4 regions of the Ectothiorhodospira sp. BSL-9 genome follow, and region 3 is predicted to be linked to each of the others. Evidence: predicted binding sites of a transcription regulator. Region 3 holds the regulator's gene; each other region holds the start of a gene.
The links. The regulator sigma-54, encoded in region 3, starts transcription at its own class of promoters, with help from an activator protein. The targets are predictions, from matches to a motif close to TGGCANGNTNCNTGCTT.
Positions count from the first base shown of each region.

Region 1: ECTOBSL9_RS01490 (DUF4168 domain-containing protein) is a predicted target of sigma-54. The motif match lies at 4,821-4,837, and genes of this name have one in related genera.
Region 2: nifB (nitrogenase cofactor biosynthesis protein NifB) is a predicted target of sigma-54. The motif match lies at 3,321-3,337, and genes of this name have one in related genera.
Region 4: ECTOBSL9_RS03780 (TorF family putative porin) is a predicted target of sigma-54. The motif match lies at 3,303-3,319, and genes of this name have one in related genera.

Region 1 covers NZ_CP011994.1:290,970-298,714, reverse strand. The annotation lists gene ECTOBSL9_RS01515 (lipocalin family protein) at 1-315, shown strand, start outside; gene ECTOBSL9_RS01510 (helicase HerA-like domain-containing protein) at 312-1,793, shown strand; gene ECTOBSL9_RS01505 (class I SAM-dependent methyltransferase) at 1,803-2,747, opposite strand; gene ECTOBSL9_RS01500 (calcium/sodium antiporter) at 2,919-3,857, shown strand; gene ECTOBSL9_RS01495 (hypothetical protein) at 3,917-4,225, opposite strand; gene ECTOBSL9_RS01490 (DUF4168 domain-containing protein) at 4,304-4,780, opposite strand; gene ECTOBSL9_RS01485 (class I SAM-dependent methyltransferase) at 5,070-5,654, shown strand; gene ECTOBSL9_RS01480 (B12-binding domain-containing protein) at 5,787-6,860, shown strand; gene ECTOBSL9_RS01475 (GGDEF domain-containing protein) at 6,857-7,745, shown strand, end outside.
Region 2 covers NZ_CP011994.1:2,403,113-2,410,857, forward strand. The annotation lists gene nifL (nitrogen fixation negative regulator NifL) at 63-1,631, shown strand; gene nifA (nif-specific transcriptional activator NifA) at 1,651-3,219, shown strand; gene nifB (nitrogenase cofactor biosynthesis protein NifB) at 3,403-4,929, shown strand; gene draG (ADP-ribosyl-[dinitrogen reductase] hydrolase) at 4,986-5,885, shown strand; gene ECTOBSL9_RS11265 (transposase) at 6,029-6,715, opposite strand; gene ECTOBSL9_RS11270 (bifunctional 2-polyprenyl-6-hydroxyphenol methylase/3-demethylubiquinol 3-O-methyltransferase UbiG) at 7,086-7,745, opposite strand, start outside.
Region 3 covers NZ_CP011994.1:430,465-438,209, forward strand. The annotation lists gene kdsC (3-deoxy-manno-octulosonate-8-phosphatase KdsC) at 1-420, shown strand, start outside; gene lptC (LPS export ABC transporter periplasmic protein LptC) at 450-989, shown strand; gene lptA (lipopolysaccharide transport periplasmic protein LptA) at 976-1,515, shown strand; gene lptB (LPS export ABC transporter ATP-binding protein) at 1,512-2,237, shown strand; gene ECTOBSL9_RS02235 (RNA polymerase factor sigma-54) at 2,404-3,903, shown strand; gene hpf (ribosome hibernation-promoting factor, HPF/YfiA family) at 3,966-4,289, shown strand; gene ECTOBSL9_RS02245 (PTS sugar transporter subunit IIA) at 4,297-4,764, shown strand; gene hprK (HPr(Ser) kinase/phosphatase) at 4,769-5,716, shown strand; gene rapZ (RNase adapter RapZ) at 5,713-6,573, shown strand; gene ECTOBSL9_RS02260 (PTS sugar transporter subunit IIA) at 6,595-6,990, shown strand; gene ECTOBSL9_RS02265 (HPr family phosphocarrier protein) at 6,991-7,260, shown strand; gene thiC (phosphomethylpyrimidine synthase ThiC) at 7,324-7,745, opposite strand, start outside.
Region 4 covers NZ_CP011994.1:751,946-759,690, reverse strand. The annotation lists gene ECTOBSL9_RS03810 (aminodeoxychorismate/anthranilate synthase component II) at 1-66, shown strand, start outside; gene trpD (anthranilate phosphoribosyltransferase) at 63-1,082, shown strand; gene trpC (indole-3-glycerol phosphate synthase TrpC) at 1,079-1,888, shown strand; gene ECTOBSL9_RS03795 (CBS domain-containing protein) at 2,136-2,729, shown strand; gene ECTOBSL9_RS03790 (accessory factor UbiK family protein) at 2,794-3,081, opposite strand; gene ECTOBSL9_RS03780 (TorF family putative porin) at 3,385-4,161, shown strand; gene glnK (P-II family nitrogen regulator) at 4,230-4,568, shown strand; gene ECTOBSL9_RS03770 (ammonium transporter) at 4,605-5,858, shown strand; gene ECTOBSL9_RS03765 (ABC-F family ATPase) at 6,227-7,745, shown strand, end outside.

The DNA.
Region 1 (7,745 bases), 140 kb from region 3:
GGTTATCACCCGGACAAGGAAGAATGGCGCGAGGCCCGCGGCGTGGCCAGGTTCATCGAATCGCCCAATGTGGGCCGGTTGAAGGTGTCGTTCTTCGGTCCGTTCTACGGGGGCTACAACCTCATCGCCCTGGACGACGAGGACTACCAGTACGCCATGGTGAGCGGTCCGACCCGTTCCTACCTGTGGATCCTGGCCCGCTCGCCGGACCTGGACGAGGCGGTGGTGGCCTCGCTGGTGGAACAGGCCCGGGAACTGGGTTTCGATGTGGATGAACTCATCTACGTGCAACATGATCAAGGAGACGATGTGTGAATGCTCACCCGCTGTTGATTGGTGCGGCCGATGGCCGCCCCGTGGCCATCACCCCCCGCATGGCCAACCGTCATGGATTGATTGCCGGGGCGACCGGTACCGGCAAGACCATCACCCTGCAGACCCTGGCCCAGTCCTTCTCGGACCTGGGCGTGCCGGTATTCGTGCCGGACATCAAGGGGGATTTCTCGGGGATCGCGGCCCCGGGGGAGCTCAGCGAGCGGGTGCGGGAGCGTGCCACTGAAGTGGGGCTGGAAGACCTGGAAATGCATGGCGCACCGACCGTCTTCTGGGATGTGTTCGGTGAGCATGGACACCCCTTGCGTCTGACGGTGGCGGACCTGGGGCCCACCCTGCTGTCCCGCCTGATGAACCTGAACGAGACCCAGAGCGGCCTGCTGCAACTGGTGTTCCGGGTGGCCGATGACAAGGGCTGGTTGCTGCTGGACCTGAAGGATCTGCGGGCGATGGTGAGTTGGGTGGGGGAGCAGCGCCAGGCACTGTCCCGGGACTATGGCAACATCGCCCCGGCCAGTATCGGTGCCATCCAGCGGAACCTGCTGAATCTGGAAGCCCAGGGGGCGGAGGGGTTCTTCGGAGAGCCCGCGGTGACCCTGGAGGATTTTCTGCAAACGGATGAGCAGGGGCGCGGGGTGGTGAACATCCTGCATGCCGAGCGCTTGTACCGTAGCAGCCCCCTGGTGTACTCCACCCTGCTGCTGTGGCTGCTGTCGGAGTTGTTCGAACAGTTACCGGAGGTGGGTGATGTGGACAAGCCTCGCTTCGTGATGTTCTTCGACGAGGCGCACCTGCTGTTCAAGGATGCGCCGCGCTCGCTCACCGATCGCATCGAGCAGGTGGTGCGCCTGATCCGCTCCAAGGGGGTGGGGGTGTACTTCGTGACCCAGAACCCGCTGGATCTGCCCGAGCCGGTACTGGGCCAGCTGGGCAATCGCATCCAGCATGCCCTGCGCGCCTTCACGCCCCGGGACCAGCGGGCCGTGCGCAGTGCTGCACAGACCTTCCGGCCCAATCCTGATTTGAACACGGAGCAGGTGATCACCGAGTTGAGCACGGGGTCGGCCCTGGTGTCGGTGCTGGACGAGCGGGGGCAGCCCACGCAGGTGGAACGCACCCTGATTAGGCCGCCAGCCAGCCGCATGGGGCCGCTGACCGATGCGGAGCGTCGCAGCCTGATCCAGCAGTCCCCCCTGGCCGGGGCCTATGATACGCCGGTGGATCGGGAATCGGCCTATCAGATCCTGGAGCGGCAGGCCAAGGCGGCCCTGAGCGAACAGCCCGTGGAGACCAGCACCCAGCAGGCCGCGCGAACCCGTCGCCAGGGGCGCGCCCCGGCCCGACGGGGTGACAGCCTGGTGACTGCCACCGCCAAGAGTACCGCCAGGGCCATCGGCACCCAGGTGGGGCGTCAGATCGTGCGGGGCCTGCTGGGTTCCCTCACGGGGCGTCGCCGGTAGGCTGGCGTCTCAGGCGCCGGGGCGTGTGATCAACCAGCAACGATGGGGGCGACTGCGCCGAAAATCCTCCGGCACGGTCTGCGCCGTGATTTCGCGCGCCTCGCAGGGGGCCAGTTCGTCCTCATAGAGCCGAAAACCCTTGCGATTGTTGGAGAAGAACAGCTCACCCCCCGGGCTGAGCAGACCCAGGCAACGGTTGATCATCCAGGGATGATCCCGTTGCACGTCCAGGGTGGCCTCCATGCGCTTGGAGTTGGAAAACGACGGCGGGTCCAGCACGATCAGGTCATAGCGTTGCCCCAGGGCCGGAGCCGCTTCCATCCATTGCATCGCGTCCACCTGTTCCAGGCGGTGTCGGTCCGGGGCCAGGTCGTTGAGCTGGAAATTGCGTAGGGACCAGTCCTGATAGGTGCGGGACATGTCCAGGGTCAGGCTGTCGCTGGCGCCGCCGGCGGCGGCATGAACCGTAAAGCTGCCCGTGTAGGCAAACAGGTTCAAAAAGCGCTTGCCCTGGCTACGTTCGCGCACCATGGCCCGGGTCTGGCGATGATCCAGGAACAGGCCTGTGTCCAGGTAGGCATGCAGATTCACCGAGAAGGCCAGGCCGTCCTCGTGGACGATCATCTCCTTGCCCTCCAGGCCGGTCTTTTCGTACTGCGCCAGTCCCTTCTGGCGGCGTCGCACCTTCATGGCCAGATGCACCGGATCGACCTGGAAGACCCCGGCCACCTGATCGCGCACCTGTCTTAACCAGGCGCCATACTCGGCATCGTCCGCCTCCCAGCGGGTCTCGTACACGTGCACATGGGGCACCCCCGCGTACACGTCGATGGCCACGGGGAATTCAGGGATGTCCCGGTCATAGACACGAAAACACTCGATCCCGCGCCGGCGGGCCCATTTGCCCCAGTGACGCAGGTTCTTGCTCAGTCGGTTGGTGAAGGCATTGTTCATCCCTTCATTATGCCCGGATGCTCCGGTGATAATATCCCCGGGCGCGCCGACATGGCCCTGTTCCGCGCCGAGGCGGTCGGTCACAATCGGATGGAACAGGACTGCTGAGCTTTTACGCACCTGGGGCTGTGCGATACTCCGCCCCCTGTTTTGATCTGGAAGACTCCCATCATGTTGCTTGCAGTTCTCATGTTGTTGCTGGGCGTGGCCCTGCTCACCTATGGCGCCGACCGTCTGGTGGCTGGCAGTAGTGCCATCGCCCTGCGCACGGGGATTTCGCCCCTGCTGATCGGTCTGACGGTGGTGGCCTTTGCCACCAGCAGCCCGGAACTGGTGGTCAGCGTCATGGCGGCCCTGCAGGGGCAGTCGGGCATCGCCGTGGGCAATGTGGTGGGATCGAATATTGCCAACCTGGGGCTGGTGCTGGCAGCGGCCGCGCTGCTCTATCCCGTGCGCTGTGAACAGGAAACCTTCAAGAGGGAACTGCCGCTGATGGTGGGCGCCGTGGCCCTGCCGTTTCTTCTGCTCTACAACGGCATGATCTCTCGCATCGAAGGTATGGTGCTGCTGCTCCTGCTGGTGGGGTTCGTGGCCTGGCAGGTGCATCTGGCCCGGCGTCAGATGGCGGGCCATCAGGTGGCGGAAGAGGTGGGGGCCTATGCGGGGATTGACATGGGGCGGGCGGCCCTCTTCGTGGTCTTCGGGACGGGCTGTCTGTACGTGGGTTCCGAGGCCTTTTTGAGTGGTGCCATCACCATTGGCCGGGCCCTGGGAGTGAGCGAGGCGGTGATCGGTCTGACTCTGGTCTCTGTGGGTACCAGTCTGCCGGAACTGGCCACCACCGTGGCAGCCGCCTTCAAGCGGGAGACCGGCATGGTGCTGGGCAACATCATTGGTTCCAATGTCTTCAACGTGCTGGCGGTGCTGGGCATCACCGCTACCATCATTCCCCTGGGCGCTGGCGGTATCACCTATGTGGATCTGTCGGTGATGCTGCTGTTCTCGCTGGTGGTGTGGATGGCGTTCGCCTGGCGGCGTGACCTGGGGCGTGTCTTCGGGGTGCTCTTGTTGGGGGCTTACCTGGCCTATCTGGCCTGGCTGCTGGTGTAGCTGCCTGAAAACGTGCAGATCCCGCCCGTGGGCGGGACCTGCCGTGGGATGAAACGGACTCAGCGGTCCTGATCGTCACCCTCGGGTGCTTCCATATCCATGTCACCCTCGGGCGGTGCACCCATCCCATCGTCCGGGGGTGGTGCACCCATCCCATCATCGGCGGGCGGTGCGCCCATGCCGTCGTCGGGAGGCGGTGCGCCCATGCCATCATCCGGCGGTGCACCCATCCCTTCCTGCTGCTCCATATCCGGCTGATCGGTTGGCTCGAACTGTTCTTCCATCTCCGGGCCTGGGTCGCCACAGCCCACCAGCAGTGCCAGCGGGACGGCGGCGAGCACGCCCAGGGTTTTCTTCACGTGTCTCATGGTGCAACTCCTATCGGGACTGACCAGGGCCCGGCCAGCGGTGGGCCGGCCGGGCAGAGGCTGGAATGATCCTGTGTCTTACAGGCGATCCTGGGTACGTTCAATCACCTCTTCAAGACGCTCGGGGTCACCCTGCAGGGCCATGGCCACTTCGTTGTATTCCTCCACGTTCATGCCATTGCTTTCGACGGCCTCAACCATCTTTTCCTGAGCTTCCTGATGGATGGCTTGTGCTTCTGCCTGGTCTTCGGCGGCATCCAGCTGCTGCGCGAAGTCTTCCTCGATCTTCTGGACTTCCACGAAGACATCCACAAAGTCGTCGATCACCTCATCGGTAAGTTCCACCGTGGGTTCGGGGGCTGCGCCAGGGGCTGCGCCTTCCGGCGGGGCACCGCCTTGCTCGGGGGCAGCGCCGCCGGCATCAGGGGGGGTGCCTTGCTGGGCATCCGGGGGCGCGCCGCCGGCATCATCGCCGAAGCCTTGAGCGGCGGCCGTGCCACCGAGGGCAAAGAGGGAAGTGATGGCCAGGGCCAAGGCTGTCTTGCGTAATGTCATTGATTGCTCCCATTGGGTTGGTGAAATGACAACCAAGATAAAGCAGGGGGCGTGCCAATTGAGTTCTGAGGTTGTTAATATCTTTATGAACAGTGACTTATGGGCTTGGTGCTGCGAAGTGTCCGGGGCGGTTAACCAGGTCGCGGGCGTATCAAAACAGCACATGCGTCACGTGAGGTGGTATCACATCGGCAAAGGTTGGCGCGTGAGTCGGCGTCAGTCAGGTGCATTGACCCTGAAAACCCTGGGGACTATGTTGGCGTGACACCATTGCCGCGGTCACTGTGCCATGCCCAGAGTCGATAATGAGGCCTTCTACCGCCGTGCCATGGCGAACCACGGGGCGACGCCACAGGGACTGCACTGGCGCTCGGCCTACACTCAGACGGCGCGTTTTGTTGCATTGGCCCGCTGCCTGCCCCATGACCTCACTGGCAAAACGCTCGTGGATGCCGGCTGTGGGTTCGGAGATCTCTATACTTTTCTGTGCAAGCATCGTGGCCCACCAGCCGGATATATCGGTCTGGAAGTATGCGAGCCCATGATCCAGACAGCCCGTGAGCGCACAGGATGTCAGATATGGTTGCGGGATGTACTCCATGACCCTCTGCCCGAGGCAGACTTCTATCTGTGCAGCGGGGCCATGAACAATCTCACCCGGGACGAAACGGGGTGCTTCATCCAGCACTGCTACGGTGCCGCGCGGCAGGCCTTTGTATTCAACCTGCTCAAGGGGCAGCCGGGACCATCACGCTTCAACTATTATCTGCCGGAGGAGATTCGTGCCCAGGGGGAGGCACTGGGGGCACGAGTGGAGATCCTCGAAGACTATCTGGACAACGACTTTACCGCTGCCTTTCACAAGATATATTGACAGAGATATGGCCAGCTGCCCGGATATGATTCCGGACAATGCCTGGCAGCGTCACAATGATGTAATCTGGACTTTGTCTCAAAATAGCCCAAGTCCATCGTGCCAACGAATCCAAAAACAACGCATGCTCCCTTGCCAGTACCGGAAGTCGCGGCAGAGGCCTTTCGCGCGCGCCGTGGCGAACTGGTCAATGCCGTGGCCCGTCGGATGGATCAGGATTCCCGGCTGGGGGAATGGGTGGGCAGTCATTCGCCAAGGCTGATGGATAGCACCCGTCGCCACCATGCCGCCTTCATGGGTGAGGTCATGGCGGGGAACGACGCCCGGTTGCTGGAGCAGGCCCTGGCCTGGGTCTATGCCACTTATCACAATCAGGGCGTGTCCTTCGACTTCTTCCTCCACGAGTGGAAAACCTGGCAAGAGGCGATTGCCGGGATCCTGCCCGCGCGGGAAGCGGAGGCGATCCTCCCCATTTATGAGTGGATGGTGCAGCACCATGATGAACTCATCGAGGCCGCGCACCAGTACCGGACGCGGCGGGCATCCGTGCAGCCTCGCTGGGAAGACGACTATCAGTATATCGTCGACCACCTTATCCAGGGGGACACGACGGGCGTGATCGATCGCTGCCATGGCCTGTTGCTGGATGGGATGCCCTATGAATCGCTGCTGCAAAACCTGTTTTATCCGGCCATGGTGGATGTGGGGGCTCGCTGGGAGGCCGGTCAACTGTCGGTGGCCATGGAGCACCAGACCACGGCCATGGTCTATCGGGTGCTGGCTGCGCTTTACTACGACCAACCGTTCCCCGAGAGCGACCGGGGTCGCGGGCTGGTGTCTCCCGTGTCCAACGAATTCCACGAGATGGGTTCCTGGATGCTGGCCGTGAGCCTGGAACTGGATGGTTGGGATATCACCTTGCTGACCGCCGACACGCCTCCGGAAACCCTGGTGGCCACGGTGCTGGAGGAGCGCCCTCGCTTCGTGGCCCTGTCGGTCACGCTGGTGGGTAACGTGGGCGAGGCCCGTTCCACCGTGGCCAGTTTGCGGGCGGCCCTGGGGCCGGATGATGCCACCCCCATCGTGGTCGGTGGGCAGGCCTTTCATGAGGCTCCCTGGCTGGTGCAGTCGGTCAACGCGGATCTGCATCTTGAGAGTGCCATGGCCGCGGTGGCCTGGGCCCGAAGTCTGGGTGCCCCCAGATGAGACCGGGGACCCGCGATACCCCTCCCGGGCCCGATCTGGCCAGGGCCTTGCAGGACTATGTGGTGAATTCGGGACGTTTGCTGGTGCTGGAGGTGGGGCAGGATGGCCGGATCATCTGCGCCAATAGCGCCTTCAGGTCCCGTTATGCGGGTTTTGCCGATGTGCGCGGGGAGCCCATTGCCCGTTTTTTCAGTGACGAACACGGTCCACTGGACATTGAGCCCGGCGAGGCACAAGAGAAGACCGTGGCCCGGGTGTTTCGCGCCACGGCGGAGGGGGAGCGCTGTCTGTTTCACGCCTATCCCCTGGATGGGCACACCCTGTTGATAGGCGAAGTGGCCGAGGCTGGTGATCATGAAGTGGTGGCCCGTATGGGCAACCTCACCCTGGACATGTCCCGGCTGGTGCGTGACCTGAGGCGGGCCAACCGGGATCTGGCCCGGGTGAATGCCTTGAACGAGGAACTGGCCCGTACCGACGGGCTCACCCGCCTGGCCAATCGTCGCCATTTCCTGGAGCGGCTTGAGTCCGGTGTGGCCCAGGCCAGGAGCCGGCAGCATCGCCTGTCGATCCTGATGATCGATCTGGATCACTTCAAGCGGGTGAACGATACCTACGGCCACGCGGCGGGAGATCGGGTGCTCGTGGCCTTCGCCGATTTGCTGCGCGCCCTGGTACGGGTGTCGGATCTGCCGGGGCGTCTGGGTGGCGAGGAGTTTGGTCTGTACATGCTCGACACCTCTTTGGACGTGGCCATGAAGGTGGGTGAGCGCTTGCGCTTGCGGACCCGGGAGTTGCGACCTCTGGATGATGACTTTAGACCCAGTACCAGCATCGGTGCGGCCGAATGGCGGGAAACGGAGGGTGTGGACTCCCTGATACAGC
Region 2 (7,745 bases), 1.6 Mb from region 3:
ATGTATGGCCCGGCTCTTGCATTAGTGAACGTCACACAGCTGCATCGCCACGAGACCTCGCCATGACCCGACCCCATCACCCCTTCCAACCGGCCAACGATCACACCATTCGCGTCGGCGAGGGCGCGTTGCCGGCACGGTTGTTCTTCGAGGCGGTGGAACAATCCTCCGTGGCCATTTCCATCACCGATGCCAAGGCCAACATCCTCTATGCCAACCCGGCCTTCACCCGGGTGACCGGTTACGAGGCAGCGGAAGTCATGGGTGTGAACGAATCCCTGCTCTCGGATCGCCGCACGCCCAGTCTGGTCTACGAGACCCTCTGGGGCCGTTTGCGTCAGCTCAAGCCCTGGACCGGGGTGCTGGTGAATCGTCGCAAGGATGGCCGGCGCTACCTGGCTGAGTTGAGCATCGCCCCGGTGCTGGATACCCAGGGTCATCTCACCCATTACCTGGGCATGCACCGGGATGTGACCGAGATGCATCAACTGGAGGAGCAGGTGCGCAATCAAAAGGCCCTGATCGAGTCCGTGGTGGATGCCGAGCCGGTGGTCATCGCCCTGCTGGACGAGGCGGGCCGGGTGGTGCTGGACAACCAGGAGTACAAGAAACTGGCGGGAGACATGCGCGGCCAGGAACCCGCCGAGGCCTTCCTCTCCGCCCTCTCCGAAAGCATGGGGGAGGCCTTCGAGAAGGCTCGCAGCAGTGGCCAGGGTTTTGTGGATCATGAGGTACAGTTCGATCCAGGCGCGGGCCGCGCACCCCGCTGGTTCTCCTGCTCCGGCACCTGGATTCGTGAGCGCGACAGCAGCGCCGATGCCTTCTTCGAACCCCGCAAGGTGGAATATCTCATGCTGGTGGCCAAGGAGGTCACCGAGCTCAAGCGGCAGCAGGAGGAGATGCGCATGAATGCCCTGAGGGCGCTCACCGCCGAGAGCGAGCTGGTGGAGAGCATGCGCGAGACCCTGACCGGCGCCGTCTATCAGATGCAGGGGCCTGTCAACATGATTGCCGCCGCCACCCAGTTGCTGGAGCGGCGCCAGGGGGAGGGCACCGCCGACCCCCTGTTGAATGTGTTGCAGGAGGCCCTGGCATCCGGTCGTCAGGCCCTGCAGACCCTGGAAAACTGCATCCCCGAGGAGCGGGACGAGGCCATCATCCCGGTGAATCTCAATGCCCTGCTGCGAGAGGTGCTGGGCCTGTCCACCCGTCGCTTGCTCACCTCCGGCGTGGTGGTGGACTGGGATCCGGCGCCGGTGCTGCCCAACGTGCTGGGTCGGGAAGGCCGGCTGCGGGGGATGTTCAAGCAATTGGTGGACAACGCCCTGGATGCCCTGGATGACAGCGGCACCGGTCGCCGCGAGATCCGCATTGCCACCCAGGCCCTGGATGATGCTGTTCAGGTGGTCATCCAGGACTCCGGACCGGGTATCCCCGAGTCCATGCGGCTACGGGTGTTCGAACCCTTCGTCAGCACCAAGGGCCGCAGTGGCAGCGGGGCAGGGATGGGGCTGCCCATGGTGCAGGAGGTGGTGAACCAGCACGCGGGTCTGGTGGAGGTGGACCCCACCTGCCTGGAAGGCTGCCGCATCCGCCTGCAGTTCCCCAACGCCTCACAGCGCAAACTCTGACATCACTCCAGGAAAATCCATGGTGATCTCTCCTACGGCAGTCGGCACGACGCGGCGCTCGCGCGCCCAAGTGATCGAAATGCATCTGGACACGCTTTATCAGGTGAGCCAGGTGCTCAGTTGTTCATCCGGATTACAGGACATCCTCTCCGGCGTGCTGCATGTGCTGCACGAATCCTCGGACATGCGTTGCGGCATGGTGTCGCTGCTGGATCCGGCCACGGGTGAACTCATGGTGGGCGCTGCCCACACGGGTACGCGGGAGAAGGTGGACAAGGTGCGCTACCGCCCCGGCGAGGGCTTGATGGGGGGCATCCTCAAGGAAGGGGATACGGTCGTGGTGGGTCGCATCGCCGATGAGCCCCGGTTTCTCGATCGCATGGGGCTGTACGCCCCGGACCTGCCTTTTGTGGGAGTGCCCATTCGGGTGGGTGAGGACAATCCCATTGGGGTGCTGGCCGCCCAGCCCATTTGCGGGGATGACGGTCTGCTGGAAGAGCGCGCCCGTTTCCTGGAGATGGTGGCCAACCTGCTGGCCCAGACCGTGCGCCGCGCCTGGGATCTGGAGCAGGAGCGCCAGGCGCTGACCGATGAGCGCGACCGGCTGCGCCGCGAGGTGCGTGGCGGCTATCATCTGGACAACGTGGTGGGGCACTCCAAGGAGATGCGCCGGGTGTTCGAGCAGGTGCGTCAGGTGGCCAAGTGGCACACCACTGTGCTGGTGCGCGGCGAGACCGGCACCGGCAAGGAACTCATCGCCAATGCCATCCACTACAACTCGCCCCGGGCCAATGGTCATTTCGTCAAGCTCAACTGCGCGGCCCTGCCGGACAATCTGCTGGAGAGCGAACTCTTCGGGCATGAGAAGGGCGCCTTTACCGGGGCTGTCTCCCAGCGCAAGGGGCGTTTCGAACAGGCGGATGGTGGCACCATCTTCCTGGACGAGATCGGCGAGATCTCCCAGGCCTTTCAGGCCAAACTGCTGCGGGTGTTGCAGGAGGGTGAGTTCGAGCGGGTGGGGGGCACGCGCACCCTGAAGGTGGACGTGCGCGTGATCGCCGCCACCAACCGCCCCCTGGAAGAAGAGGTGGAACGAGGGGATTTCCGGGAGGACCTGTACTACCGACTCAACGTCATGCCCATCTTCGTGCCCGCCTTGCGCAATCGCAGCGAGGACATCCCGGATCTGGCCCGGTTCCTGGTGGATAAGCTGGCCAAGGCCCAGGGTCGTCCTCTGGATATCACCGACAGCGCCATCCGCACGCTCATGCGCCACGAATGGCCGGGTAACGTGCGGGAGCTGGAAAACTGTCTGGAGCGGGCCGCCATCATGAGCGAGACCGGCACCATCGACCTGGATGCCATCAACCTCACCGGCCTGGAGGACAAACTCCCCTTGAGTCGCAAGCCGGAGCCCGAGGTGGACGTGGACCTGGATGATCCTGACCTGGATGAGCGCGAACGGGTGATCGCCGCCCTGGAGCGGGCCGGCTGGGTGCAGGCCAAGGCCGCCCGCCTGCTGGGCATGACGCCCCGGCAGATTGCCTACCGCATCCAGACCCTCAAGATCAGGGTCAGACAGTTCTGATTGTGCCCTTCACCACAGCCTTGTCTGTGGCATGTGCAACATGTTTCTATGCTTGGAATGGTAAAGCTTTAAAAATCATGAGGTTGTATTTATTTGATTTCAGGCACGCCGTTTGCATTACTCCTCCCAAGATCAACCTTTCCCACCGTGAGACCGGCGGGCACCCTCAACGGGAGGACCGTGATGGACCTGAAAATCAAAAAGCTCAGCGACATTCCCGTCATCAAAGAGGCCGTCCCTCCGCAGGGTGGCTGCTCCACCGGTGGTTGCGGTAGCGCCAACGACCCCACCCCGGAACTGCCTCAGGCCATTCGCGAGAAGATCCAGGATCATCCCTGCTACTCGGAAGAGGCCCATCACCACTTTGCCCGCATGCATGTGGCGGTGGCACCGGCCTGCAACATCCAGTGTCACTACTGCAACCGCAAGTATGACTGTGCCAACGAATCCCGCCCCGGTGTGGTCTCTGAGGTGCTCAAGCCGCACCAGGCCGTTAAAAAGGCTTTGGCCGTGGCGGCCAGCATCCCCGAGATGACCGTGGTGGGCATCGCCGGGCCTGGGGATGGCCTGGCCAACCCGACCCGCACCTTCCAGACCTTCCGGGGCATCCGCGAGCAGGCCGACGACATCAAGTTGTGCCTGTCCACCAACGGCTTGGCCCTTCCCGAGCATGTGGAAGAGCTGGCGGCCCTGGGCGTGGATCACATCACCATCACCATCAACAGCATCGACCCGGAGGTGGGTGCCCGCATTCATCCCTGGGTGATCTGGAACAAGAAGCGGGTCTTCGGCGTGGAAGGGGCCCGTCTGCTTATCGAGCAGCAGCAAAAGGGCCTGGAAATGCTGGTGGAGCGGGGCGTGCTGGTAAAGGTGAACTCGGTGATGATTCCGGGCATCAACGACGAGCATCTCAAGGAAGTGTCGCGGGTGGTGAAGGCCAAGGGGGCCTTCATGCATAACATCATGCCGCTGATCTCCGAGCCGGAACATGGCACCTATTTTGGCCTCAATGGCCAGCGCGGCCCCACCCAGGCCGAGCTCACTGCCCTGCGCGATGCCTGTGGCACGGACATGAAGATGATGCGTCATTGCCGCCAATGCCGCGCCGACGCCGTGGGTCGGTTGGGGGAGGACCGGGGGGCCGAGTTCACTGCCGATCGCATCGATGAGCTGGAGGTGGACTACCAGGCCGCCCGTGAACGACGCGATCAGGTGCAGGCGGCCATTCGGGAGTCCATGGGGGCCAAGCGGCTGGCCAGCACCGCTCGGGCACCCGTGGCATCGGCGACCGACAAGGCCGCCTCCCGTCCGGTGCTGATGGCCGTGGCCACTCAGGGCGGTGGTGTGATCAATCAGCACTTCGGTCATGCCCGGGAATTCCTGGTCTACCGGGCATCGCCCGAAGGCGTGCGCTTTGAAGGCCATCGTCGTGCCGATCTCTATTGTTCCGGCCCTGATGAGTGCGGTGACCGGGAGCAGGTGCTGGCGAGCACGCTGCGCTCGCTGGAAGACTGCGAAGTGCTGCTATGCTCCCGTATCGGTATCGAACCCTGGTCCATCCTGGAAGCCGCCGGCATCACTCCCAATCCCAATCACGCCATGGAACCCATCGAGGATGCCATCCTGGCCGTCTACAAGGAGATGATGGAGGCCGGCCAGCTGGCCCCGGTGGAGGAGGGCAGCAACAGTCTGATGGCCGAGGTCTCTTGAGCCCTTCGCTGAAAGCTCTCCTTGAACCCCTCTCCCCCCCGGGGAGAGGGGTTGGGGTGAGGGGTGCGCGCCCCCGAGCCCAGGCCGCCTATCTGGCCCTGGCCATCGGCGATGCCCTGGGCGCCACCGTGGAATTCATGATGCCCCGGGAGATCCGTTCCCAGCACGGCATCCACAAGGACCTCATCGGTGGCGGCTGGCTCCACCTCAAACCGGGCGCCATCACCGACGACACCCAGATGAGCCTGGCCCTGGGTGACGCCATCATTCAGGCGGGCGATATTCACGCGCCCACCATCGCCGAGGCCTTCAGCCAGTGGATGCGCTCCCGCCCCGTGGACATCGGTCACACGGTGCGTCGCGGCATCATCCACTACCGCCGCACGGGCGAGACGGCAGTCCCCCTGAACGATAACGATGCCGGTAACGGCGCCTGCATGCGCGTGCTCCCCATTGCGCTGGTCACCCTGGGTGAACCCCGCGAGACGGTGAACGCCGCCTGCCGCCTGCAATCCCATGTCACCCATCACCACCCCTTATCCGACGCCGGCACTGAGTGCATCGTGGCCATGGTGCAGATGGCCCTGCAGGGCGCCGATCAGCGGGCGCTGCTGCAGGGGCCGGTGAAGGCCCTCATCCAGCAACACCCGGAGTTTCACTTCCGCAAACGCCGCGAGGAGAACCCCAGCGGCTTCATCGTCCACACCCTGCGCGCCGTGTTCCAGGCCCTGTTCGACACCGACACCTTCGAGGACTGCCTGGTGGACGTGGTAAACCGCGGCGGCGATGCCGACACCACCGGCGCCATCGCCGGGATGGTGGCCGGAGCGCTCTATGGGCTGGAGGGAATACCGGAACGTTGGGTGAAGGGGCTGGATGGGGAGGTGAAGGCCCACATCCTGCGCCAGCTGCAGACAAAAAAAGAGGGTGGATTCATGCCTGACGTGCAAGCGTGAGTCCACCCTCTTGATCGCTGAATCCTGAACGGGGCGCTATGGCCCCTGGTTCGCGCCACCGCATGTGTTACATGTGGCTTAACTTCCGAAAAAGGGGACAGACACCTTTTTTTGCTGGAAAAGGTGTCTGTCCCCTTTTCGGGTTACCTTGAGGGTGGGCGGCCAGGGGGGCGCTGCTCGATTCGTCGGCCTGTGATCTGTGCCACCTGGTCCACGAATCGTTGATTCCCCGTGAGCTGTTCGCGCTGGATGGCCTCTTGCATCAGGGTGAGTTCCTTCCTGGGCACGCCCTCTGCCATCAAGCGGGCATATCGTTCACGCCGTTCCGTCTCGCTTTCAGCCAGACTCAGGTAACTGGGGTCGGGGTGGATCCAGCAGTCCTCGTGGCCCATGCGCTGGCGATAGCTGGACCAGGGGTGATCACCTGCGGTGGACACCATCTCTGCACGCACAGGATTCAACTCGATATAGCGAGTGCAGGCGAGCAGGTAAGTGTCCGTCTGGACGGGGCTGGATCGATAGCGTCCTTCCCATAGGGTGCCGGACCTTTTATCCAGCCGGTTTCGATGGCGCGTGGCCTTCGTTGCCAGCGACTTCATCAGACGCCCCATGCTGGTGACGTCATCACCCGGGGACAGCAGTAGGTGAACATGGTTTGTCATCAGGCAGTAGGCGTGCACGCGAACATCCAGAACGTCGCTGAGTTCGCGTAGATCATCCAGATAACGCTCGTAATCGTCGGCTATGACGAATACGGCCTGCCAGTTGTGCCCCCGCTGCACCACATGGTGTGGCATATGCGGCAAGACCACACGCGCCATCCTTGGCATATCTTTTCTCCTGAGTGAGTAAGGCCGCCTGATTGGGCACGCGGCGGCCGATCATCTGTCCCCGTTTCGAAAAGATTATTTTCTCTTGTCACAAACTGCAAGGCTGATGAAGTGGCGCGGCGTGAGTCTTATGGATTTATCTGTCCCCTTTTGAACTGTTTCTCATTTCGAAGTATTGGCGCTTGTTCCCTCATGGGGAATATGGAAAATACGTCCTGTCGCCATTGATGGCAGTCATGGATGAACGAGCAGTGAGTCAGGGATGATCCAGCGGATGGATCCTGCCGCGCGACACAGGCCCCGCCACAAGGATTGTGGCGGGGCCTGACTTTTTTGGGGCCCCCAAAAAAGGTGTCTGTCCCCTTTTTGATCAGGGACGGAAGGCGATTTGCTGGACGAAGTCCACCTCATTGGTGTCGTAGGGGCGGCGCATGTCGCCATAGCGTTCCACGTTGACGAAACCGGCGTCTTCCAGCAGGTGGGTGAGGTAGTCCTGGCGCAGGGGGTACATGTTGAGTTCGAAACGGGCGCCATCGGGGAAGACGTAGTTGAATTTGGCCAGGCTGCGGTGCAGTTCCACCGGGCCTACGTCCACGTTGTTGCCGGTGTAGCAAAAGGCGTGTTTGGAACTGTATCCCTGGTCGAGCATGGCGTCGTAGTTGCGCTGGTCAATAATCAGCATGCCGCCCGGACGCAGGATGCGGAAGATGGCTCTGAGGGCGGTTCGACGATCTTCATGATCGAACAAATGGGTGAAGGAGTTACCCAGGCATACGGCAGCATCGAACTGCTCGGTGCCCAGGGTTTCGTCCAGTGAGAGCCAGTCGATGGCCTTGGCATCGGCAAAGCTGACACCGTAGTGCTTGGCGTTTTCCTGGGCCTTGGCCAGCATGTTTTCGGATCCATCCACGGCCGTGACTTCAAAACCGTATTGAGCCAGGGACACCGCGTTGACACCCGTGCCGGTGGCGATATCGATGACCTGCTTGGCGCCGTGGGCGTGCAGGTGACGGTTGTAGAAGGCACCTTC
Region 3 (7,745 bases):
TACAAGGCCTTCAATAGCCGCGATGGCCATGGCATCCGCATGCTGGCCGACAGCGGCGTGCAGATCGGCATCCTCACCGGGCGACGCTCCCAGGTGGTGGAACACCGCTGTCGCGACCTGGGCATCGAGCACATCGTCCAGGGCCGTCGCGACAAGCTGGATGCCCTGGGTGGATTGCTGAAGGCGGCCGGTGTGGGTATCGAACAGACGGCCTACATGGGCGACGATGTGGTGGATCTGCCCGTGATGCGTCGCGCCGTGCTGGCGATCGCCGTGGCCGACGCCCACCCCCTGGTGCGCGAGCATGCCCATTACATCACCCGGGCAGGCGGCGGCCGTGGAGCGGTGCGCGAGGCCTGCGAGTTCATCCTGGAGGCCCAGGACAACCTGCAGGCCGCCCTGGCCCCCTATCTGGAATGAGTCGCCGCCTTTCAGGACTGCTGCTGATCATGGCACTCACCCTGGTGGCCGCCGTGGGCTTCTGGCTCGCGGAGAATGCCCAGGAACGGCGCGTGGTGCCGACCACCCAGGTGGACCCCGAGGCCAATCAGTTCTTCGCCGAGGATTTTGTGGTCTGGAGCATGGACGAGTCCGGCAATCTCAAGTACCGGCTCTCCGGCGCCCGAATGGAGCAACGCCAGGCAGACCGTTCCAGCCATGTGGAGGCCCCGGTGCTGATCATGGAACACCCCCCCGCTCCCGACTGGACCCTGCGTTCCGAACGCGGCTGGGTTTCACCCGCTGGCGACGAGGTGCAGCTGCTGGGCAACGTGCGCCTGAACCGCCCCGAGGCCCCCGATCACCCCCCCATCACCATCACCAGCCGGGATGTCACCGTATGGACCCTTTCCCGCCAGGCGCAAACCGACGCCCTGGCCCGTATGGTGAGCACTCACCGCGAGGCAGAAGGGGTGGGCATGACTTTGGATCTGACCCGGGATACCCTGGAACTTGAGAGTCAGGTAAGAGGCACCTATGTTCCGCACTGACATCCCCACGGGCCCGCACCTGGCGGGGCTGCTATTGGCCGTTTCGCTGGCCTGGATGCCTGCCGCACAGGGCCAGCACGACCCCGATCTGCCCATCCGCATCGAGGCGGATCGCGCCAGCCTGGACGATCAGCGGGGGGTGAGTGTTTACAAGGGTAACGTCACCATCACCCAGGGCGACACCGTCATCACGGGCGACGAGGTGACAGTGCATGCCCCCCAGCGGCAACTCCAGCGCATGGTCTCCGAAGGACGCCTGGCCACCCTGACCACGCGGGATGAATCCAACCGCGAGGTTCGCGCCGAGGCACGACGCATGGAGTTCTTTCCGGATGGACCGCGGGTGGTGCTCACCGGCGAGGCCCGGGTATGGCAGGGGGACGACGAATTCCGCGGCAGCAGCATCGTCTATAACCTGGAGGCCGCCACCCTTGAAGCCAGCACCGGTGACACAGGCCGGGTAGAGGCCATCTTCGCACCCCGTGACCGTGATCGCTCTCGCCCAGAGGACGGCGACACGCCATGAGCCGCCTGGAGACCGACAAGCTGGTCAAGCGTTACCGGGCGATCAAACCCGTGGACGGCGCCTCCATCCACATCAATAGTGGGGAGGTGGTGGGCCTGCTGGGCCCCAATGGCGCTGGCAAGACCACCTGCTTCTACATGATCGTGGGCCTGGTACCCTGCGACGAAGGCCAGATCCGCCTGGACGGCCGCGACATCACCCGACTGCCCATGCACGCAAGGGCCCGCATGGGCGTGGGCTATCTCCCCCAGGAGCCCTCGGTATTCCGCAAGCTCTCCGTGGCAGACAACATCATGGCTGTGCTGGAGGTCCGCCGCGACCTCAACAAGGCCCAGCGTCTGGAGAAGATGGAATCCCTGCTGGAGGAGTTCCAGATCCAGCACATCCGCGACAACGCCGGGGTCAGTCTCTCCGGTGGCGAACGACGGCGCGTGGAGATCGCCCGTGCCCTGGCCACCGAGCCGGCCTTCATCCTTCTGGACGAGCCCTTCGCCGGCGTGGACCCCATCTCGGTGATCGAGATCCAGCGGATCATCACCCATCTCACGTCACGGAACATCGGTGTACTGATCACCGACCACAATGTGCGCGAGACCCTGGGCATCTGCAACCGGGCCTACATCCTCAGTGGCGGGCACATCATCAGCCAGGGCGCGCCGGAAGACGTACTGGCCGACCCGCAGGTCCGCCGCGTCTATCTAGGGGAGAACTTCCGCCTGTGAAGCCGAGACTCCCCATTCAGCGTGCGGTTTTCGGGACATGGGTCCCATTTTTGCTGGCACACCGTATAATCTCTCTTGAAAGCATCATTTACGCCGGGGGCCTGCCCCCGCCTTCATCATCAGGCATCAAAGACCCGGGCCCCGGCCCGATGGCGCGCGTCGTGCTATGTTGAAACCGTCCGTCCAGCTCCGGCTGGGTCAAAACCTGACCATGACCCCGCAGCTGCAGCAGGCCATTCGCCTGCTGCAGCTCTCGACGCTGGAATTGCAGGCCCAGATCCAGGAGACCCTGGAAATCAATCCCATGCTCGAGGCCGTGGAGGGCACGGAGGCAGATCAGGAGACCGCCAGCGAGGAGCCTCGCGAGCAGGAGCAGGCCGATACCTCCGAGGCAGCAGAAGCAGCGGAGGCCGCCGCCGAGACGGAAGGCAACGCCGAGGGCAGTCAGGAGCAGATCCCCGACGAATTACCGGTGGACAGCAACTGGGACGACATCTACGATGTGCCCCCTTCCAGCGCCGGACAGTCGGATCACGACGGGCGCGACCTTTTCGAGAACCAGACCGGACCCTCGGAAAGCCTGCATGAACACCTCATGTGGCAGGTGCATTTGTCGTCCATGAGTGAGCGTGACCGGGCCATTGCCTTGACCATCATTGATTCCATTAACGAAGACGGCTATCTGGCCGAACCCATCGAACAGATCCACGCAGCCCTGGCCACGGACCGGGAGATGGACCTGGAACTGGACGAGGTGGAAGCCGTGCTGAACATGGTTCAGCACCTGGACCCGGTGGGCGTGGGCGCACGTGACCTGGCCGAATGCCTGGGCCTGCAACTGGCCCAGTTCCCGGAGGACACACCCTGGCTGACCGAGGCCCGCACCCTGGCCCGTGAACACCTGGACGCTCTGGGTGCACGTGATTACAAGGGCGTGCAGCGGCGCCTGGGGCTGGATGATGGCGAGTTGCAGCAGGTGATCGCCCTGATTCAGACACTGAACCCGCGCCCAGGCGGGGTCATCAGCAGCAGTTCGCCCGAATACATCATTCCCGATGTCTTCGTGCGCAAGCGAGAGGGCCGCTGGCAGGTGGAGCTCAACCCGGAAATCGCGCCACGCTTGCGGGTCAACCCCCTGTATGCCAGTTTCGTGCGCCGCGCCGATTCCAGCCAGGACAACACCTACATGCGCAACAGCCTCCAGGAGGCCCGCTGGTTCATCAAGAGCCTGCAAAGCCGCAACGAGACTCTGCTACGGGTGGGCACCGCCATTGTCGAGCACCAGCGTGCCTTCCTGGAATACGGTGACGAGGCCATGAAACCTCTGGTGCTGCGCGATATTGCCGAACAACTGGAGATGCATGAGTCCACCATCTCCCGGGTGACCACCCAGAAATTCATGCATACCCCCCGGGGTATCTACGAATTCAAGTATTTCTTCTCCAGCCATGTGGGCACGGCCGACGGCGGTGAGTGTTCAGCCACCGCGATCCGCGCCATGATCCGCAAGCTGGTTGCCGAAGAGCCCCAGGGCAAGCCCATGAGTGACAGCAAGATCGCCCAGGTCCTGGTGGATCGGGGTATTCATGTGGCACGACGCACCGTGGCCAAGTACCGTGAGGCCATGGCCATTCCGCCATCCAACGAACGCAAGCGGCTCGTCTGAAGCAAACCCACGCAGCCGTCCTGCTCATTACCCATCCCTACCTATTTCCAAGGAGTCATCTCATGCAGATCAACCTCACCGGTCATCACGTCGACCTGACCGACGCCCTGCGCAACTACGTCAACGAGAAGTTCGAGCGCCTGGAGCGGCATTTTGACAACGTCATCGACGTGCACGTGATCCTGACCGTGGAGAAGCTGCAGCAAAAGGCCGAGAGCAACCTGTTGCTCAGCGGTAACAGCATCCATGCCGAGGCCAGCCACACGGACATGTACGCCGCCATCGACGCCCTGGTGGACAAACTGGATCGCCAGGTGGTGAAGCACAAGGAGAAGCTCAAGGACCACCACCGGGCTGAAGGCTCCCACCGCAACCACATCGAGTGAACGCTTCATGAACATCGGTGATCTTCTCGCCCCTGAGCGGGTGCACTGCCAGACGGACGTGAGCAGTAAGAAACGTGCGCTGGAGATGCTGGGCGAGATGCTCTCCAATCATCTGCCCAAGCTCACCCAGGGCGAGATCTTCGACAGCCTGCTGGCCCGGGAGCGCCTGGGCAGCACGGGCCTGGGGCATGGCGTGGCCATCCCCCATGGTCGTCTGGCCGGCGCCAGCGAGGCCTGTGCCGCGCTGCTCAAGCTGGAAAAGGGCGTCGACTACGATGCCCCAGACAGTGAGCCGGTGGACATCCTGTTCGCGCTGGTGGTGCCGGCAGACTGCACAGACGAGCATCTTCAGATCCTCGCGTTGCTGGCCAGGATGTTCTCCGATCCGGAGACGCTGGCCCGGCTGCGCAGCACCTCCGGCCCTTCGGACCTGCTGACTCTGGTGCAGGAATGGGACACCGAAGACACCGGATGACCCCATGACCGACTCGCTCACCGTCAGCAACATCATGGAGGTCATGGAGGAGCGCCTGGGCCTCGTCTGGGTGGCGGGCACCCAGGGGTGTGGCCGGAGCATATCGCACCGTTCCACCCCCCATGGGAGCCCGTCCCTGGTGGGTCACCTGAACATCATCCACCCCAATCAGATCCAGGTACTGGGGAGCGACGAGATGCGCTACCTGTGGTCGCTGCGCAAGAACTCCCAGCGAGACATTCTGGAGCAATTGTGCAGCGGCGCCTCCTCCATGCTGATCGTCACCGATAACCTGGAGCCCCTCCCCGAGCTGCGCACCCTGTCGGAACGCCAGTCGGTACCGCTGCTGCGCACCGCCCTGCCCAGCCATGAACTGATCAATATCCTGCGTTACTTCTTCAGCAACAAGCTGGCGGAAACCACCACCCTGCACGGGGTGTTCATGGAAGTGCTGGGAATCGGGGTGCTGGTGACCGGCGAGAGCGCCGTGGGCAAGAGCGAACTGGCCCTGGAACTCATCAGCCGGGGCCACCGTCTGGTGGCGGACGATGCCCCGGAATTCGCCCGAATCGCCCCGGACATCCTGCGCGGTACCTGCCCGCCGGTGCTGGAGAACTTTCTTGAGGTCAGGGGTTTGGGCGTACTCAATGTGAAGGCCATGTACGGCGACAGCGCCATCAAGAACAGCAAGTACCTGCGCCTGATCATCGACCTCAAGGATCAGGCCAAGGTGCAGGCCGAGGATATCGACCGCCTGCACGGGGTGCGCTTCACCCGGGTGGTGCTGGGGCTGGAAATCCCGGTCATCACCCTACCGGTAGCCCCGGGACGCAACCTGGCCGTCATGGTGGAAGGCGCCATTCGCAATCACCTGCTGCGCCTGCGCGGTTATTATGCCGGCGACGACCTGGCTGCCCGACAGCGCAAGCAGATGCAGAGCGAAAGCCCATGAAACTCATCATCGTCAGTGGCCTGTCCGGCTCCGGCAAGACCGTGGCCCTGCATGCCCTGGAGGATGCAGGCTATTACTGCATCGACAACCTGCACCTGGGCCTGCTCACGGCAGTGGTCGCCCAGCTGCGCAGCCCACGCCTCACCCTGTACGACGAGGCGGCCGTGGGCATCGACGCCCGCAGTGGCATCGAGGAACTGGATCGTTTCGACACCATCGTCGAGGAGATCCGCGCCATGGGGGTGGACCTGCAGGTCATCTTCCTCCAGGCAGAGGAAGAAACCCTGCTGCGGCGCTTCAGCGAAACCCGTCGACGACATCCCCTCACCCGCGACGGCGTGCCCCTGTGGGAGGCCATCCATCTGGAGCGCAAACTGCTCTCCAATATTGCCAACCATGCCGACCTGGCCATCGACACCACCCGCACCAACGTGCATCAGTTGAGCCAGACGATCCGTGAGCGGGTGGAGCAGGCCGCTGACCGGGGCATCTCCCTGCTGATCCAGTCCTTCGGCTTCAAGCATGGTGCGCCAGTGGACTCGGATTTTGTCTTCGATGTACGCTGTCTCCCCAACCCTCACTGGGAACCGCTGCTGCGCGGCCTCACCGGCCGTGACGAGGAAGTGGCCCAATTCCTGGACAATCACCCCATGGTGGAGGAGATGTTTGCCTCGTTACGCGACTTCCTGACCACCTGGATCCCGCGCTTCGAGGGTGAAAACCGCTCATACCTGACCGTATCCATTGGTTGCACTGGCGGGCAGCATCGCTCAGTCTATCTGGCGGAGAGACTGGCGGAACATTTCCGCGGCCTCAGGGGCGAGGCGGTGAGCACCCGTCACCGTGAACTTTCCTGATCCTTGAACCGGGATGCCAGCATGTCCGTCGGACTCATGATCATTACACACAATCACATCGGGGAAGACCTGCTCAGCACGGCGCGTTCCATGATGGGCACCATCCCGCTGGAAACGTACTGCCTGGCGGTCTCCCAGTCCGGTGACCCGGACATCCTCCTGGGCAAGGCCATCGACGCCTATCATCGACTGCACCAGGGGGACGGCGTGCTGGTGCTCACCGACATGTACGGTTCCACCCCCAGCAATATCGCCAACCGTCTCACCCAGCAGCCCAAGGTCCAGGTCATTGCCGGGCTGAACCTGCCCATGCTGGTGCGCGTGCTCAACTACCCCACCCTGCGCCTGCATGAACTGGTCAACAAGGCCATCAGTGGTGGCCATGATGGCATCCTTCTTTGCGAGACCCACAGTTAAATGCCCACGCGGGAAGTCGAGATCATCAACAAGCTGGGCATGCATGCGCGGGCAGCGGCCAAGTTCGTCAACCTGGCCAGCAGTTACTCGGCTGACCTGGAGGTGGAAAAGGGCAACCGCCGCGTGAACGGCAAGAGCATCATGGGCATCATGATGCTGGCTGCCAGCCGCGGCACCACGGTGCGCCTGATCGCCGAGGGGGAGGATGCCAAACAGGCCCTGGATGCCCTGGAGGGCTTGATCGGGGATCGATTCGGAGAGCCGGAGTAGAAAAAAGGGGACAGACACCTTTTCCAAAGGAAAAGGTGTCTGTCCCCTTTTTTCCGTACGCCCCTACACCTCCCTGTAAACCTTAGCCCCCTTCTCCACAAACTCCACTGCCTTGTCCTGCATCCCCTTCTCCAGGGCCTCCTCGGCGGACATGCCCTGCCGCGCCGCATACTCCCGCACATCCTGGGTGATCTTCATGGAACAGAAATGCGGCCCGCACATGGAGCAGAAATGGGCCACCTTGTGGGCCTCCTTGGGCAGGGTCTCATCATGGAATTCACGCGCCCGCTCCGGATCCAGCGAGAGGTTGAACTGGTCCTGCCAGCGGAACTCGAAGCGCGCCTTGGACAGGGCATTGTCCCGCACCTGGGCTCCGGGAAAGCCCTTGGCCAGATCCGCGGCATGGGCAGCGATGCGATAGGTGATGATGCCATCCCGCACATCCTGCTTGTTGGGCAGGCCCAGGTGCTCCTTGGGCGTCACAT
Region 4 (7,745 bases), 320 kb from region 3:
GACCGGTCGCCCGGGGGCCGTGAAAATCCCGCCAGACACCACGACAGGGGGCGGGCGACACCATGAACATGCAGGAGGCCATCCGGGCCGTAACCGAACACCGGGATCTCTCCGGGCAGGAAATGATCACCGTCATGCGCCAGATCATGACCGGCGAGGCCACGCCAGCGCAGATCGGCGGGTTCCTGGTGGGGCTGCGCATGAAGGGCGAGACGGTGGACGAAGTCGCCGCCGCCGCTTCCGTCATGCGTGAACTGGCCACACGGGTGGACGTGGACGCAAAACACCTGGTGGACACCTGCGGCACGGGGGGCGATGCCTCCGGCACCTTCAATATCTCCACCGCCGCCGCCTTCGTGGTGGCCGCTGCCGGAGGTCGGGTGGCCAAGCATGGCAACCGCTCCGTATCCAGCCGTTCCGGCAGCGCCGATGTGCTGGAGAGCGCCGGCGTGAACCTGGACCTGGACCCGGATCAGGTGGCCCGCTGCATCAACCAGGTGGGCGTGGGCTTCCTGTTCGCCCCCCGGCACCATGGCGCCATGAAGCACGCCGTGGGCCCCCGGCGCGAGATGGGTGTACGCACCCTGTTCAATGTGCTCGGCCCGCTCACCAACCCGGCCGGCGCCCCCAATCAGGTGCTGGGCGTGTTCAGCACCCACTGGCTGGAACCCCTGGCCCAGGTGCTCAAGTTGCTGGGCAGCCGCCACGTGATGGTGGTGCATGCCGAGGACGGCCTGGACGAGATCAGCATCGGCGCGCCCACCCGGGTGGCGGAACTGCGCGATGGCGAAATCACCACCCGCATCATCGCTCCCGAGGCGTTCGGTATGGAACGTACACCCCTGGATGCCGTGCGGGTGGATAGCGCCGAGGAGAGTCTGGCGTTGATCCGGGGCGTGTTCGAGGGTCGCCCCGGGCCGGCAAGGGACATCACCCTGCTCAACGCCGGTGCCGCCATCTACGTGGCTGGCCTGGCCGAAACGCTGGACGCGGGTATCCAGCGGGCTGCCGAGGTCATCGACAATGGTGGCGCGGCTGCCAAGATGGACGAACTGATATCGCTGTCGGGGGCCATCCAGTGAGCGACGCACCGGATATCCTGAAGAAGATCCTCGCCCGCAAGCGCGAGGAAGTGGCTGAACGCCGCCGACACACCCCACTGGACGACCTGATCCGCTTCACCGACGCGGCCCCGGCCGTGCGTCCCTTCCTGCAGGCCCTCCGGGATCGCATTCAGGCGGGTGATCCGGCGGTGATTGCCGAGGTGAAGAAGGCCAGCCCCAGCAAGGGGGTGTTGCGGGAGGATTTCGACCCAGCGGCCATTGCCCGAAGTTATGAGCAGGGCGGGGCGGCGTGCCTGTCGGTGCTGACCGATCATGATTTCTTCCAGGGTCATGAGGCCTACCTGCAGGAGGCCCGCGCTGCCTGCGCTCTCCCCGTGCTGCGCAAGGACTTCATCATCGACCCCTATCAGGTCTACGAGGCCCGGGTGATGGGCGCCGATTGCGTGCTGCTGATCGTCTCGGCCCTGGGGGATGTGAACCTCAAGGACCTGTTGCTGCTCATCCACGAGTTGGGCATGAATGCCCTGGTGGAGGTGCACGACGCCGAGGAACTGGAACGGGCCCTCACCCTGGATGCCACTCTGATCGGCATCAACAATCGCAGCCTCAGAACCTTCGAAACCCGTCTGGAAACCACCCTGGACCTGGTGGAGCGCGTGCCTGCGGACCGCCTGCTGGTCACCGAGAGTGGCATTCACACCCGTGCGGACGTGGAGCGGATGCGTTCAGCGGGCGTGCATGCCTTCCTGATCGGCGAGGCCTTCATGAAGGTGCCGGACCCGGGGCATGAGCTGGCTACTGTGATGGGCTTCGCCCGGACCTGACCCCGGGCACCGTGGGAGCGGCCTTCGGCCGCGAATAGCGGCGGGCACATTGCCCGAACAGACCTCACTGCCCGCCGCCCTTCGCCGCCAGGGGCGGCTCCCACAGGCACCCCGATCCCAAAAACCCACCACCCCGCCCGGTAATCGACAACTGCCACCGGCAGGCGTAACCTGACCATCGAGGCACCCCACACCCCAACGGGGCGTGGAGAGAATAAACAAAAGCCCGATACCAAAGGAGACCGCCATGGCTGCACGCTATGCACTGATTCCGTCCCACACGCTGTCTGAACATGTCACCGTCCATCGGTTTGGCCAGGGTCTGCCCTCGCGGGTGACCATGGAGGATCCGGCCGGGGACGTGATGACCGATTTCCGCCGTGTGGAAGCCGTGACCGCGCCACCGGAGATGCCCATGGACGCGGCCCTGCAGAAGATGATTCATGCCGGGGTGCGGTTGTTGATTGTGGTGGACCCCGAGGACGGTGTGCGGGGTGTGGTCACCGCCCGGGACATCATGGGGGAAAAGCCGGTCAAGGCCGTCTCGGACGAGCGCATCTCCCACAACGCCCTGCTGGTGCAGCATGTGATGACGCCCCGGGGCGAGTTGAGCGTGATGGACCATTACGATGTGGTCACGGCCCGGGTGGGGGATGTGGTGGTCACCCTGCGCGATGCGGGGCGTCAGCACGCCCTGGTGGTGGAGTATGACGAGCGGCGCCGCGAGTTGTTGCGAGGGTTGTTCTCACTGACGCAGATCGGCCGGCAGTTGGGGGTGGAGATCACCTCGGAGGGGCCGGTGCAAAGTTTTGCGCAGATCGAGAAGTTGTTGAATCGGTAGGTTTGTGGCGGGTTGCCGAACCGGGCAGGGGACCCCCGCCCGGTTCTGCTTGGGTGGTTGTGTGTTACAAATCCCCCGCCGGGTTCTCATCCCCCTGTGCCCGGGGTGCCAAAAACTCCTTCTCCAGCGCCTTCACCCGTACCTCCATGGCTGAGAGGCGTTCGCGGGTGCGCTCCAGCATGGCGGCTTGTACCTCGAACTCCTCACGGGTGACCAGATCCATGCGATGGAAGGCACCGGACAGGCCGGCCTTGAGGTTCTTCTCAATGTCCGCCTGAACATGCTGCACGGACTCGGGCATCATCCCGCTCAATTTGCGGACCATTTCATCCAGGCTCTTGTTGTCGATCATGGTGCACCTCCGTGCCGTGTTCGTATGTCGTGCCCATTTTACGCCTTAAGTGGGCCGAAGGGCAGGCACCCCGCCCGCCGCCCCCCATCCCCGAAGTCCCTTTTCAAGTCTGCCCCACAATGGTGCAAGAATCCCCCCTCGCTCACCCAAAACAGGGCGCCCTCCACGGCCAGAATCGTGAACCAATCCACAAGGCCCTGAAAAACAGAGAAAAACCAACCTGGCACGCCAAATGCTAAAACCCTCCCGGCAGTGACTTTTACACCACAGATGTGAACAACGAACCTGCGAGAGGAAACATCCATGAGCAAGGCCCTGACCAAAACCGCCCTGACCGCCGCCGTCACCACCGCCCTGCTGGCTGGCGCCGCAGTGACCTCCACGGCATCGGCCGAGGTGAGCGCGAATATCGGGTTTACCAGTAACTACATCTTCCGGGGTGTCACGGAGTCTGACGATGGTGCCGCCGTTCAGGGTGGTATCGACTATGAGCATGAGGGTGGATTCTACGTAGGAACCTGGATTTCCAGTCTTGGTGAAACGAGCGTGGATTCGGTCCAATGCGCTGCCGGACCTGGCCAGGTTGCGGCATCTCAGGCAGCCGGAGAGTGTGAAGTTTCAACCAGCGCCGATCGCGGCGGCTATGAAATGGATCTCTACTTCGGCGTGGCTGGCGAGGTTGGTACGTCCGGGGTGGGCTTTGATATTGGTTATATCTACTACGCCTATCCTGCCGCAGAGAGTGCCGCCGACGCCAACTTCGGCGAGATCTACGGCGGCCTGGACTACATGGGCTTCTACGGCCTGGTGAACTTCGTCACCAATGCGGACGATAGCGACCTGGAAAGCTCCATCGCCTACGAGGTGGGTTACGGCTTCGACCTGATGGACGGCTACTCCCTGGGCGGCACCGTGGGCTACGTGGACTGGGATGATAGTGACTGGGAAGACTATACCTGGTGGTCCCTGCACGTCAGCAAGGCCACTGATTTCGGCGACTTCACGCTGGCCTACACCCAGAACGATACCGACGAGGACGACGATCCGCGCTTCAACGTCTCCTACGTCATGTCCTTCTAACCCGACCACGAGACACCCACGCACACGGTGGGCGGCCTGGTCGGGCGCCCACCCAAGGAGCAGCGAACATGAAACTGGTCACAGCAATCATCAAGCCCTTCAAGCTGGACGACGTGCGTGAAGCCCTGTCGGAGATCGGCGTGCAGGGCATCACCGTCACGGAGGTCAAGGGCTTCGGGCGGCAGAAGGGTCACACCGAACTCTACCGGGGGGCCGAGTACGTGGTGGATTTCCTGCCCAAGGTGAAAATGGAAGTCGCCGTGGATGATGGCCTGGTGGATCAGGTCATCGAGGCGGTGAGCAAATCCGCCAACACCGGCAAGATCGGCGACGGCAAGATCTTCGTCTTCCCGCTGGAACAGGCCATTCGCATCCGCACCGGCGAGACCGGTACAGACGCACTCTAAATCACGAACAAACACTCACTTGGCGGGGGATTCATTGTGGAAAACCAAGTCATAGAAGTCGCATATGCGCTAGACACATTCTATTTCCTCGTGTCCGGTGCCCTGGTCATGTGGATGGCCGCAGGGTTCACGATGCTCGAGGCGGGCCTGGTCCGCTCCAAGAGCACCGTGGAGATTCTTACCAAGAACATCGCGCTGTATTCCATCGCCTGCATCATGTACATGATCATCGGCTACAACATCATGTACGGTGGCGGCATCAACGCCCTGATTCCCAGCTTCTGGCCCGTGCTCAGCACCATGGACAACACGGCTGAAGAGGTCATCGCCAGCGGTGGGGATATCTACTACTCCAACATGGCCGACTTCTTCTTCCAGGTGGTCTTCGTGGCCACGGCCATGTCCATCGTCTCCGGTGCCGTAGCCGAGCGCATGAAGCTGTGGGCCTTCCTGGCCTTCTGCGTGGTCCTCACCGGCTTCATCTATCCCATCCAGGGTTTCTGGAGCTGGGGTGAAGGCTTCCTGGATCAGCTGGGCTACCTGGACTACGCCGGTTCCGGCATCGTCCACATGACCGGTGCCGTGGCTGCCCTGGCCGGCGTGCTGCTGCTCGGCGCTCGTAAGGGCAAGTACGGTCCCAAGGGTCAGGTCAACGCCCTGCCGGGTGCCAACATGCCGCTGGCCACCCTGGGCATCTTCATCCTCTGGATGGGCTGGTTTGGCTTCAACGGTGGTTCCGAGCTCAAGGTGTCGGATGTTGAGTCCGCCAACGCCGTGGCCCGTGTCTTCACCAACACCAACCTCTCTGCCGCCGGTGGTGTGGTGGCCGCGCTCATCGCCTCCCGTCTGCTGTTCGGCAAGACCGACCTCACCATGGGTCTCAACGGCGCCCTGGCAGGCCTGGTGGCCATCACCGCGGAACCGCTCATGCCCCATCCGGCACTGGCGGTGCTGATCGGCTTCATCGGTGGTGTGCTGGTGGTCTTCTCCATCGTCCTGCTGGACAAGGTGCGGATCGACGACCCGGCAGGCGCCATCTCCGCCCATGGTACGGCTGGCATCTGGGGTGTGTTCGCGGTGCTGCTCTCCAACCCGGACGCCACCTTCGTGGCCCAGTTGGTGGGTGTGCTCTCCATCTTCGCCTTCGTCTTCACCGCCAGCCTGCTGTTCTGGCTGATCCTCAAGTACACCATCGGTATTCGGGTGAGCGAAGAGGATGAAATGCGGGGCGTGGACATCGCCGAATGCGGCCTCGAGGCCTACCCGGAGTTCACTGCCGGTCGTAAGTAAAGTCTCCTCTGCAGGGAGTGAAGTGGTTGCGGGCGCCTAAGGCGCCCGCTTTTTTTGGTGCGCCAGGCATAGAGACGATCTGAGCCTGCCCCCTGTGGAAGCGGGCCCCGCCCGCGAAAGCGGTGAGCACATGGCATGGTCTGGGCGCTGCTGCCGCAGCGCATCGCCGGCAGGCCAGCTCCCGCGGTGGCAAACTGTAAAAATGTATGGTGACTAAAAAGGTGACAGACACCTTTTTGACCATGCCCTACGCTCGTCGGACAACCCTGTCAATAACGGCCCAGAGCCCGTACCATGCCCGGTTGGGTTTTCAGACCTCCCCATCGCCGCCCGGCAACCACACCCTCCTTTTTCCGCAGGACATTCTTTTGATATCCACCGCCAATATCACCATGCAGTTCGGGGCCAAGCCTCTCTTCGAGAACGTATCAGTCAAGTTTGGCGGGGGTAACCGTTACGGCCTGATCGGTGCCAACGGCTCGGGCAAGTCCACCTTCATGAAAATCCTGGGGGGCGATCTCGAGCCTTCCGGCGGCCAGGTGATGCTCGAGCCCAATGTGCGCCTGGGCAAGCTGCGTCAGGACCAGTTCGCCTATGAGAGCTACAGCGTGCTGGACACCGTGATCATGGGTCACGAGGCGCTGTGGAAGACGCGTGCCGAGCGCGACCGCATCTATTCCCTGGCGGAAATGAGCGAAGAAGACGGCATGAAGGTGGCCGAACTGGAAACCGAATTTGCCGAGATGGACGGATACACCGCCGAAGCCCGTGCTGGCGAGCTGCTGCTCGGCCTGGGTATTCCGCTGGCGCAACACAACGGGCCCATGAGCGAGATCGCGCCCGGCTGGAAGCTACGCGTCCTGCTGGCCCAGGCGCTGTTTTCCGATCCGGAAGTGCTGCTGCTGGACGAGCCCACCAACCACCTGGATATCAACACCATCCGCTGGCTGGAAGGCGTTTTGACCTCGCGCAACAGCACCATGGTCATCATTTCCCACGATCGCCACTTTCTCAACAGCGTCTGTACGCACATGGCGGATCTGGACTTTGGCGAACTGCGCCTGTTCCCCGGCAACTACGATGAATACATGACGGCCGCCACTCAGGCCCGCGAGCGCTTGCTGTCCGACAACGCGAAGAAGAAGGCCCAGATTGCCGAGCTGCAGACCTTCGTCAGCCGCTTCTCGGCCAACGCCTCCAAATCCAAGCAGGCCACCAGCCGCGCCCGGCAGATCGAGAAGATCCAGCTGGATGAGGTCAAGCCTTCGAGTCGGGTCAGCCCGTTCATCCGTTTCGATCAGTACAAGAAGTTGCACCGCCAGGCCGTGATCCTCGACAAGGTCAGCCAGGGGTTCGATGGCGAGCCGTTGTTCAAGAACCTGAGTCTGCACATCGAGGCCGGTGAGCGCGTTGCGATCATTGGGCCCAACGGCATCGGCAAGACGACGCTGCTACGCACCCTGGTGAATGAACTGCCACCGATGACGGGCACGGTCAAATGGGCCGAAAGCGCTGATCTGGGCTATTTTGCCCAGGAACACGCCGACGACTTCAAGAACGACGAGACCCTGATCGACTGGATGGCGCAGTGGACCACCGGCGGCGACCAATTGGTGCGCGGTACCCTGGGTCGCATGCTGTTTTCCAACGATGACATCCTCAAATCGGTGAAGGTGATTTCCGGTGGTGAGCAGGGCCGCATGCTGTTCGGCAAGCTGATCCTGCAAAAACCCAATGTGATGATCATGGACGAACCCACCAACCACCTGGACATGGAATCGATTGAGGCACTGAACCTGGCCCTGGAGAACTACCCCGGCACGCTGATCTTCGTCAGCCATGACCGCGAGTTCGTCTCCAGTCTGGCAACACGCATCATCGAGCTGA